Regions from separate parts of the Streptomyces albidicamelliae genome, predicted to be linked through region 3. Evidence: riboswitches for the same ligand, from Rfam matches in the RefSeq annotation. Region 3 holds a riboswitch; each other region holds the start of a gene.
The links. A riboswitch is a leader RNA that binds a small molecule or an ion and turns the genes downstream of it on or off. The one in region 3 is predicted to bind S-adenosylmethionine.
Positions count from the first base shown of each region.

Region 1: another riboswitch for S-adenosylmethionine. It lies ahead of N8I86_RS38980 (putative leader peptide); the one in region 3 lies ahead of N8I86_RS11975 (aminotransferase class V-fold PLP-dependent enzyme).
Region 2: another riboswitch for S-adenosylmethionine. It lies ahead of N8I86_RS04995 (amino acid ABC transporter permease); the one in region 3 lies ahead of N8I86_RS11975 (aminotransferase class V-fold PLP-dependent enzyme).

Region 1 is NZ_CP106795.1:1,057,924-1,061,332, forward strand. Features, by position in the region: gene N8I86_RS05085 (LLM class F420-dependent oxidoreductase) at 1-268, shown strand, start outside; gene N8I86_RS05090 (DUF1684 domain-containing protein) at 339-1,163, shown strand; SAM riboswitch class IV at 1,252-1,365, shown strand; gene N8I86_RS38980 (putative leader peptide) at 1,401-1,517, shown strand; gene N8I86_RS05095 (ABC transporter substrate-binding protein) at 1,733-3,352, shown strand; gene N8I86_RS05100 (ABC transporter permease) at 3,356-3,409, shown strand, end outside.
Region 2 is NZ_CP106795.1:1,036,923-1,040,331, forward strand. Features, by position in the region: gene N8I86_RS04990 (amino acid ABC transporter ATP-binding protein) at 1-478, opposite strand, end outside; gene N8I86_RS04995 (amino acid ABC transporter permease) at 475-1,455, opposite strand; SAM riboswitch class IV at 1,776-1,884, opposite strand; gene N8I86_RS05000 (glutathione S-transferase C-terminal domain-containing protein) at 1,950-2,813, opposite strand; gene N8I86_RS38970 (putative leader peptide) at 2,942-3,052, opposite strand; gene N8I86_RS05005 (4Fe-4S dicluster domain-containing protein) at 3,343-3,409, opposite strand, start outside.
Region 3 is NZ_CP106795.1:2,578,917-2,582,325, reverse strand. Features, by position in the region: gene trpD (anthranilate phosphoribosyltransferase) at 1-930, shown strand, start outside; SAM riboswitch class IV at 1,016-1,132, shown strand; gene N8I86_RS11975 (aminotransferase class V-fold PLP-dependent enzyme) at 1,292-2,653, shown strand; gene N8I86_RS11970 (serine/threonine-protein kinase) at 2,713-3,409, shown strand, end outside.

The DNA of each region.
Region 1 (3,409 bases), 1.5 Mb from region 3:
CACCGACGACGTCGACAGGGTGCGGAAAAAGGCCACCGAGAACCTCGCGTTCTACGAACAGATCCCGTCCTACGCGCGGGTCATCGAGCTCTCCGGCGGCCGACGGGCCGCCGACCTGGCCGTGATCGGCGACGAGAAGACCGTCGAGGCCGAGGTACGCCGTTACCGCGACGCGGGCGCCACCGAGGTCGTGTTCTCGGGCACCGAGATCGCCGGAGAAGCCGACCGCCGACGCACCTGGCGACTCCTCGGCGAACTGGCGGGCTGAGTACACCCGTCGGCCCGACAACCCCTTGCATCCCCTGCCCGAAGGCACCCCCGGCACAAAGGAGATTCCCATGACCACCGAGGCCACCACCACGGACCTCCACGCCTTCACCGAGACCTGGCTGGAGTGGTACCGCAGCCAGGAGGCCCGGCTCGCCGCCCCGCACGGGTTCCTGGCGGTCACCGGCCTGCACTGGCTCGACGACCGGCCCCAGCGCTTCCCGGACGCGCCCGGCGCGTGGCACACCGGCCCCGAAGGCGTCGTCGTGGACCTCGACGAGGGCGAGGAGCTGGTCGTCGACGGGACGCCGGTGCGCGGCGAGCACCGCTTCGGCGTGCTTCCCGAGCGCGGCGGCGTCGACGCCGTCTGGGGAGACGCCGTCATCGAGGTCGCCAAGCGCGGCGGCCAGGACATCGTGCGCCCCCGGCACCCGGACGCTCCGCTGCGCACGGCCTTCACTGGAACACCCGCCTACACCCCCGACCCGCGCTGGGCCGTGACCGGCCGGTACATCCCGTTCGATTCACCGCGGCCGACCACCGTGGGCGCCGCGGTCGAGGGCCTTGAGCATGTCTACGACGCTCCGGGCAGGGTCGAGTTCGAGCTCGACGGGCGCTCGCTGTCGCTGACCGCATTTCCTGGCCATGGTGCGGGACGGCTGTTGGTGCTGTTCACCGACGCGACCTCCGGGGTCACCACCTACGCCGCCAACCGGTCCCTGGCGCTCGATCCGCCCGCCGCCGACGGCACCGTCGTCCTGGACTTCAACCGCGCCGCGAACCTGCCCTGCGCCTACACGGACCTGGCCACCTGCCCGCTGCCCCCGGCCGAGAACCGGCTGCCCGTGGCGATCGAGGCCGGCCAGAAGATCCCCCGTGAGCGCGGAGGCTCCTGAGCCGGACGCACTCGCGCCCCGACTCCCCTGACGAGGCGTCCTTTTACGCCATTGACGTACGCCAAGACCGCTCCGTACGATCACGGACGGCATTGAGTGTCAGCGTCAAGCCCTGGCTCGCTGACCGGCAACCCTCCCGCGCGGTGGGGTGCTCCAGGTGAAAGCCCGGCGGGATCACCGACGATCTCCGCAAGCGCGTGGCCCCGTGACCGGGGCCGGATCATGTGGAGGACCGATATGCGGCACGGTGGTGACGTCAGCGCCCGTTTCGCCGGCGCCACCGTGTTCTCCCGGCTCTCGCGTCGGCGCCACATCGACCTCAAGCGCTCGACCAGCTGTCTCTGTCAGGCCTGACGGGTCTTCCCGCCGTAGGCCGCAGTACGACACCTGTCGTCGCCGCACCCGCCTGCGCCTGATCTACGCCTGTCTTTGATCCCCCGTTTCGCCCTGATCCCCGTCTGCACAGCGCTCCCCCGGCACCGGCGTCACGCCGGCCGGGGCCGCACGCCCACGCACGGCCTTGCCTGTACGGCGTCCGTGCCTGGTGACACGAGTAGGAGAAGCCCTCCGTGACTGTACTTTCCCAGGTCAGAACCTCCCGGTGGGCGGCACTGACCGCCCTTGTGACCACCAGTGTTCTGCTGACCGCCTGCGGCTCCGACGGCGGCGATTCCGGCAGCGGCACCGGGCAGCCCAAGTCCGGCGGCACCCTGACCTTCGCGGTGGGTTCGGACGCCGGCTGCGTGGATCCGCAGCAGGTCGCCAGCAACGAGACCATCTACTCGGTGCGCCAGATCGTGGACTCCCTGACGGACCAGGACCCCAAGACCGGCAAGATCGTGCCGTGGCTGGCGAAGAGCTGGGACATCAGCTCCGACACCACGACGTTCACCTTCCATCTGAGGTCGGGCGTCACCTTCAGCGACGGCTCGAAGCTGACCGCTCAGGTGGTCAAGGACAACTTCGACGCGGTGCCGAAGCTCGGTGCCCTGGGGACGCTCGCCGAGGGCTATCTGAGCGGCGTCAAGAGCACCACGGTGGTCGACCCGCTCACTGTGAAGGTGACCTTCAGCCAGCCCAATGCCCAGTTCCTGCAGGCCACTTCGACGCACTCGCTGGGGATCGAGTCCTCGACCAGCGTGAAGAAGACTCCGCAGCAGAAGTGCAGCGACGGGGTGATCGGCTCCGGACCCTTCGTGCTGAAGCGGTACGTGCAGAACCAGTCGATCACCCTCGCCAAACGCACCGGATACGCCTGGGGGTCCTCGCTGTGGAGCAAGAAGGGCGAGGCGTACCTGGACAAGCTGGTGTTCAAGGTCGTGCCGGAGGCGGGTGTGCGGGCCGGCAGCCTGCAGTCCGGCCAGGTCGACGCCGTCTCCAGCGTCGGCAAGGCCAACGAGGCGGCCCTCAAGGGCGGCCAGGTCACCCTCCAGCGACGGGCCAACCCCGGCGTCGTGTTCGGTCTCGGCCTCAACAACTCACGGCCGCTGTTCAAGGACGCCAAGGTGCGCCAGGCGATCCTGTACGCCATCGACCGGCAGCAGATCGCCGACACGGTGTTCCCGACCGGTACCCAGCCGGCCACCAGCGTCCTCGCGCACACCACACCCGACTACACCGACCTCGCCTCCGGCCTGACCTTCGACGCGGCCAAGGCCAAGTCCCTGCTGGACGGGGTCGGCTGGAGGACCGGCGGCGACGGCATCCGCGCCAAGGACGGCAAGAAGCTCAGCCTGACCATCAAGTGGTTCCCCAACGCGGCCACCAACCAGCCCGCGCTGGAGCTGATCCAGCAGCAGCTCAAGGCCGTCGGCGTCGAAGTGGTTCTCAAGCAGCTCCAGATCACGCAGTTCGCCCCGACCCTCCAGTCGGGTGACTACGACGCGGTGTGGGGCAACGTGACCCGTGCCGACCCCGACATCCTGCGCAGCTCCTTCTCCACCAAGCTGGCCAACTTCTACCGTCTGCCCGCCAGTTCCCTCGACTCCGCGCTGTCCGAGCAGGCCGCGACCGTCGAAGCGGCCAAGCGCAGGCAACTGGTCACTCAGGCACAGCGGTTGATCGTGCAGAACGCCCGCTACGTGCCGGTGGTGGAGCTCCAGACCCAGCTGGGCGTGGCGAAGAAGGTGCACGACCTGAACTTCGACGCCTCCAGCCGGATCCAACTGCACGACACCTGGATCGGCTAGCGCATGCGCCGCTATGTGATCAAGCGGCTGGCCCAGGCGGTCGGGGTACTGTGGGCG
Region 2 (3,409 bases), 1.5 Mb from region 3:
GCGGGTAGGCGCCTGTCTTGTCGGCGAGGCCGACGCGGCCGAGGAGTTCGCGGGCCAGCTCCTGGGCCTCGGGCTTGCCGAGTCTGCCGGTGGCGACCGGGGCGGCGGCCACGTTGTCCAGGACGGTGAGGTGGGGGAACAGGTTGAAGTTCTGGAAGACGAAGCCGATCCGTCCGCGCTGGGTGAGGATGGCGCGCTCGCTCAGCTCCTTCAGCCTCTCGCCCTGCCGCTTCACGCCGATCGGCTCGCCGTTGACGCTGACGTAGCCGATCTCGGGCTTCTCCAGGTGGTTGATGACCCGCAGCAGGGTGGACTTGCCGGAGCCGGACGGGCCGAGGATGACGGTTACCTCGCCGGGGCGGACGGTCAGGTCGACGCCGTCCAGTACCCGGTGGGTGCCGTACCACTTGTGCACGTCGTGGACCTCGACGGTGGCGGCCGCGACGTCCGCCAGGGCTCCGAGCGTCTTGGCGGTCATACGGCGGCCTCCCGGCGGATGCGGGCCCGCAGGTCGGTGAGCCCGGTGCGGAGCTTCTGCAGCGGTGTCGGCGGCAGGCCGCGGGTGGCACCGCGGGCGTAGTGCCGCTCGACGTAGAACTGGATGACGGAGACGACGCTGGTCAGGATCAGGTACCAGACGGTGACGACCAGCAGCAGCGGCACGATGTCGCCGGGATAGGTGGAGCCCATGGTCTGCGCGGAGCCGAACAGGTCGAGCAGGGAGACGTAGAAGACCAGCGAGGTGCCCTTGATCAGGCCGATGAGCTGGTTGACGTAGTTCGGGATGATCGAGCGCAGCGCCTGCGGAAAGACGATTCTGCGGAACTGGTATCCCTTCGGCAGACCGAGTGCCGCGGCCGCCTCGTGCTGGCCCTGGTCGACGGAGAGGATGCCGCCGCGTACGACCTCGGCCGCGTAGGCGGCCTCGTTGAGGCTGAGGCCGATCACGGCGACGACCATGTCGGTGGCGAGCTTCGACTCGTCGAAGGAGAAGAAGGCCGGGCCGAAGGGAATGCCGACGCTCAACGTCTTGTACAGGGCACTGAAGTTGTAGAGGAAGATCAGTACCACGATGAGCGGGATGGAGCGCAGCGCCCAGACGTAGGTCCAGCTGACCGCGCGCAGCACGGGGCTCCTCGACAGCCGGGCCAGGGCGAGCACAATGCCGCCGATCAGGCCGAGCACCGCGCTGTAGGCGGTGACTTCGAGGGTGATGAGCAGGCCGTCGAGGATGGTGGGGCGCAGGAACCAGTAGCCCCAGCGGTCCCACTGGTAGAAGGGGTTGGAGACCAGTCCGTGCACGAACTGGGCGACCAGGACGAGCACTACCGCGGTGGCGATCCAGCGTCCGGGGCGCCGGAGCGGCAGAACTCGCTGGGCGGTGAGGGCTTTCGATGGATGGTCGGCGGTCGGCGCCTCGGGGAGGGCGACGGTGGCGCCAGGGGGTTCACTCATGGTGGGCTCCGGCTGGGTGCGTACGCCCCGGAAGCGCGGCATGCGGGGGCGCACACGACGGCGAGGTACCGGGGTGGGGAGGACAACGGCACACCGCGGGGGCGGTGTTCGTCAGGGAGTGCGGGGGCTGTGGGGAGGTGTCAGCCCCGACAGCGGGCACAGCCCGGTGCGGTACACAGTGCGCTGTTCACGCGAAGCAGATCGACGGCGCGATCGGCGACGAGGAGGTTCGGGTACGGCTGTACGCAGTCCTGGGAGCGGCGCGTGGCCGTCCTGGGAGCTGCGTACATGGCGTCACCATCACTGTTCCGGCCCGGTGGGCCTCGCGCTTACCGAAACGTCTTCGGTCCGGTCGTCACCTGGGGCACCCCACCGCGGCGCGAGGGTTGCCGGTCAGCAAGCCAGGGCTTGTCGCTGACACTCATGACCGTTCTTGGCCGTAGTTAAGACAACTGCCCGAACGAATGTCAACGCCGGTCCACCAGGTGGAACGGCTAACGGGCCGCGTGTGTTGCCCAGTCCAGGATCTGGACGGCTGCTCCGGCGGCCTCCAGGCCCTGGCAGCGGGCGTGGTGACGGCGCTCGATGCCGTCGAGGTCGAGGTGGCCGCCGAACGCCGGGGGGGCGGCGAGCCGGCGGGCGTAGGCCCACAGGGCCGGGTGGCCGGCGATGCGCTGGACGGCGGAGGCGTCGAGGTGGTTGCGGTGGACGGTGTCGAGCTGGACCAGGGCGACCCACAACTCGACGTCGGCGGCGGTGATCTCGCCGCGGATCAGGTATGTGCGTCCTTCGAGCCGGCGTTCCAGGGCGCCCATCGTTTCGAGCAGCATGCCAAGTGCCCTGTCACGTTCCACCGGCGCGCCACCGGCCGATCCGGCGCGCTGCGCGGCCTGTTCGATGCCCTGAGCGCACATCCGCTCGACGGCCTCGACCTCCGACTCCGCGCCGCACGGGTAGAGCGAGGGGCGGTCGCCGCCAAACCGGCGGTCGAGGTCGCGCATGATGTCCGGGGCGTGGGTGCTGACGATCCGCCCGGACCAGTCGTCGCTGAGCACCGGCGCGATGGCCGGACCGGGGTACCGGTGGGCGCTGGCCTCGTACAACGGACGCAGGACGGAGTGGCCGCCCTCGGGGCAGTCGGGGACCGCGGGCAGGTGGGTCGCCGGACAGACGGTGTCCAGGCCGAGCAGGCTGTGGGCGACGGCGATGCGCAGGCCGCCGGGACAGGCGGTCGACAGATGGAGGCGGTAGCGGCCCGGAACGGCGTAGTGGCCGCTGCGCGCGTCCCGGCCGATCCGGCCCCGGAAGGCGGGCGCGGGTCGGTCGGCGGCGTGGGCGGCCAGCGGTGTGACAGTCATGACTCTCCCCGGGAGCGGGCGCGGACGTACGCGCGGCGGAAGCGACGTCGGGTGAGGGAGCGGAGCTCTCCCGTACGCACCGGACGGCACGACGGCCGAGGGCGTCTCCGGTGCGGGATGGGCGCGGCTCAGCCCTGGGGGTTGACAGCGCTGCAGACACGCAGCAGATCGATGTGACGGCGGGAGGTCAGAAGAGGCGAACGGCCCACTCGGACGGTGACCGGCTCCAAGCGCCTCATAATTTCCCTACCTATTCACTAGGATTCCCTCAGTGAGTGTCGATCCGACCGACATCGGCGTCAAGAGGGCCGTCCCGCATCGCGGACACCCCGATGGGACGGCGGCCGGCCTCGACACGGTCACCACACGTTTCCCACTGCAACCGTCGCGGCGCGGCGACGGTGGCGAGTCGGCGTGGATGACGCGCCGACGAGCTGCGTGCGACAAGTCGTTCCTCGGGGTCGGTGTCCGGCGTCCTCGGCCTTGTACAGGAGTCCGGGCCTGGATCCTGCGACGATCCAGGCCCTGGTCAGTCCGGATACTCCGGTCCGACCGCGGTGCGGGCGCCGAGCGTCCTTCCCCTGCCCCAGCCGAGC
Region 3 (3,409 bases):
GAGGCGACCGACGCGCAGATCGCCGGATTCATGGTCGCGCTGCGGGCCAAGGGCGAGACGGTCCAGGAGATCACCGGACTCGTCCGGACGATGTACGAGCACGCCAACGTGATCGAGGTGCCCGGGCCGGCCGTCGACATCGTCGGCACCGGCGGCGACGGCGCCAAGACCGTGAACATCTCCACCATGTCCTCGATCGTCGTCGCCGGCACCGGCGCGCAGGTCGTCAAGCACGGCAACCGTGCCGCGTCCTCCGCCTCCGGCTCCTCCGACGTCCTGGAGAAGCTCGGCATCAACCTGAACCTGACCCCGAAGCGGGTCGCCGAGGTCGCCCAGGAAGCCGGCATCACCATCTGCTTCGCGGTGAAGTTCCACCCCTCGCTGCGCCACGTGGCCGCCGCGCGCGGGCAGTTGGGCATCCGGACGACGTTCAACGTGCTCGGCCCGCTGACCAACCCGGCCAAGGTGCGCGCGCAGGCCGTCGGGGTCGCCGACCCGCGGATGGCGCCGATCGTCGCCGGTGTCCTCGCCGAGCGCGGCAACTCCGCGCTGGTCTTCCGCGGCGACGACGGCCTGGACGAGCTGACCGTCACCGCCACCTCCAAGGTGTGGGTGGTCCGGGACGGCAAGGTCACCGAGGAGACGTTCGACCCCCGTGACGTCGGCATCGAGCTGGTCCCCGTGGAGGCCCTGCGCGGCGCCGACGCCGTCTACAACGCGGCGGTGGCCCGTCGGCTGCTGGACGGCGAGCAGGGCCCGGTGCGGGACGCCGTGCTGCTGAACTCGGCCGCCGCGCTCGCCGCCCTCCGGCCGACGGACGCGCCCCTCGCCGACCAGCTGCGCGCCGGCATGGCCGAGGCCCGGGAGTCGATCGACTCGGGCGCGGCCAAGCGGTCGCTGGAGCGCTGGGTGGCAGCGAGCAACACCTGAGCCCGGCCGGCGCGCACGCGGGGCGCGGTCCGCATGGTGGACCGCGCCTTGCGCGCCGAGGGCCGTGTGGCAGGATGTTGGATCAGGTCATGAGTGACAGTCATGAGGCCCCGGCCGACTGTCCGGCAACCCTCCGTCCGTGGCGGGGTGCCCCGGGTGAAGACCAGGTCGTGGACAGCAAGGTCCACGGCAAGCGCGGACCCCTCGCACACCAGGGGTCCTGGTCGTCCGAGGAGCCTTCCGTGAGCAAGCGAATGCGATAGGGCCGCAGAGCCCCGCCTCCGCATCCCCCTTTCCCCCTTCACCGCGCTCGAGCCGTACCCGCTCGCGCGGCGACGCCCCATGCCCACGGGAGTTCACCATGTCCGTCTCCACCGCTGCCGCCGACCAGACCGTCTGTGCCCCGCTGCCCGTTCTGGGCCGTGATGTCACCGTCCCCCTCGTGACGGGCGGTGAAGTCGCCTACGCCGCACTGGACTACGCGGCCAGCGCCCCCGCGCTCCAGCGCGTCTGGGACGACGTCGCCGCCTACGCGCCGTACTACGGCAGCGTCCACCGCGGCGCCGGCTACCTCTCCCAGCTCTCCACCGACCTGTTCGAGAACGCCCGCGGGACCGTCGCCGCCTTCCTCGGCTGCCGCGCGGACGACCAGGTGGTGTTCACCCGGTCGACCACCGACTCGCTGAACCTGCTGGCCCGCGCCCTGCCCGCCGACTGCCAGGTCTTCGTCTTCGAGACCGAGCACCACGCCTCCCTGCTGCCCTGGCAGGACGCCCGGGTCAGCTTCCTCGACGCGCCGCGCACCCCTCGCCAGGCCGTCGAGACCCTCGAGCGTGCCCTCGCCGACCGCGACCCGCACGGCCCGGCCCTGGTCTGCGTCACCGGCGCCTCCAACGTCACCGGTGAGCTGTGGCCGGTGCGCGAGCTGGCCGCCGCCGCCCACGCGCACGGCGCCCGGATCGTCCTCGACGCCGCCCAGCTCGCCCCGCACCACCCGGTGGACCTCCGTGAACTGGACGTCGACTGGGTCGCCTTCTCCGGGCACAAGCTGTACGCCCCCTTCGGCTCCGGTGTGCTGGCCGGCCGCGCCGACTGGCTGCGGGCGGCCGAGCCGTACCTCGCGGGCGGCGGCGCCAGCCGCAAGGTCACCCGGCGCACCGACGGGGGAGTGGACGTGGAGTGGCACGAGAGCGCCGCCCGCCACGAGGCCGGCTCCCCGAACGTCATCGGCGCCTACTCCATCGCCTCGGCCTGCAAGGCGCTCACGGAGGCCGGCTGGGACACCCTCGTCGCCCGCGAGCAGCACCTCGTCCGCACGGTCCGCGAGGGCCTCGCCGAGGTGCCCGAGGTGCGGATCCTGTCCCTCTTCGGCGACGACGCCCCGCGCGTCGGCGTCCTCTCCTTCGTGGTCGAGGGCTGGAACAGCTCCCACTTCGCCGCGGCCCTGTCCGCCGAGTACGGCATCGGCGTCCGCGACGGCCTCTTCTGCGCCCACCCGCTGGTCCGCACCCTGCTGGGCAGCGACCCGCAGACCCAGGGCGAGTGCGGCGCCCCCGAGGCGGCCCCGGGGGAGAAGTCCCTGAACGCCATCCGCGTCAGCTTCGGGGCGGGCACCCCGGACGAGCACGTGGCGCGGTTCGTGAGCGCCGTGAAGGAGCTGGTCCGCGACGGCGCGAAGTGGCGCTACCGCACGGAGGACGGCCGCTGCGTCCCGGCGGTGTGAAGCTCCACCGGGCCAAATAGACTCCCCCCGACAGCAGTTCGATCGGGGGAGAGTGCGAAGTGCAGTCGCGCGCAACCGGCCCGGCACGGATCGGCCCGTACGACGTCCTGCGCCGACTCGGGTCCGGCGGCATGGGCGAGGTCTACCTCGCCGAGTCCCGCACCGGCCTGCGGCTCGCGGTGAAGGTCGTACGCCACGAGCACGCCGAGGACCGCACCTTCCGGGCGCGGTTCAGGCACGAGGTGCGGGCCGCGCGGACCGTCGGCGGCGAGGGAACCTTCACGGCCCGGGTCGTCGACGCCGACACGGAGGCCGAACGGCCGTGGATGGCGACGGAGTTCGTGCCGGGCCCGAATCTGCGGGACGCCGTCCTGGACCACGGGGCGCTGCCCGAGCCGGCGGTCCGCGTGCTCGCGGCGGCGCTCGCCGAGGCGCTGGCGGCCATCCACGCCAAGGGTCTGATCCACCGGGACCTGAAGCCGTCCAACATCCTGCTCGCCCCGGACGGGCCCCGGGTCATCGACTTCGGGATCGTGCGGGCCCTGGAGGCGACCGCGCTGACCCGGACCGGCGCGGTCGTCGGCTCGGTCGGCTACGTCTCGCCGGAGCAGATCCGCAACGGCGGGCAGGTCGGCCCGCCCAGCGACGTCTTCTCCCTCGGTGCGGTCCTCGCCCACGCGGCGGCCGGCCGCGAGCCCTTCGGGGAGGGCCAGGACTCGGTGATCCTGCTGCGCATCCTGACCCGTGACTTCGACC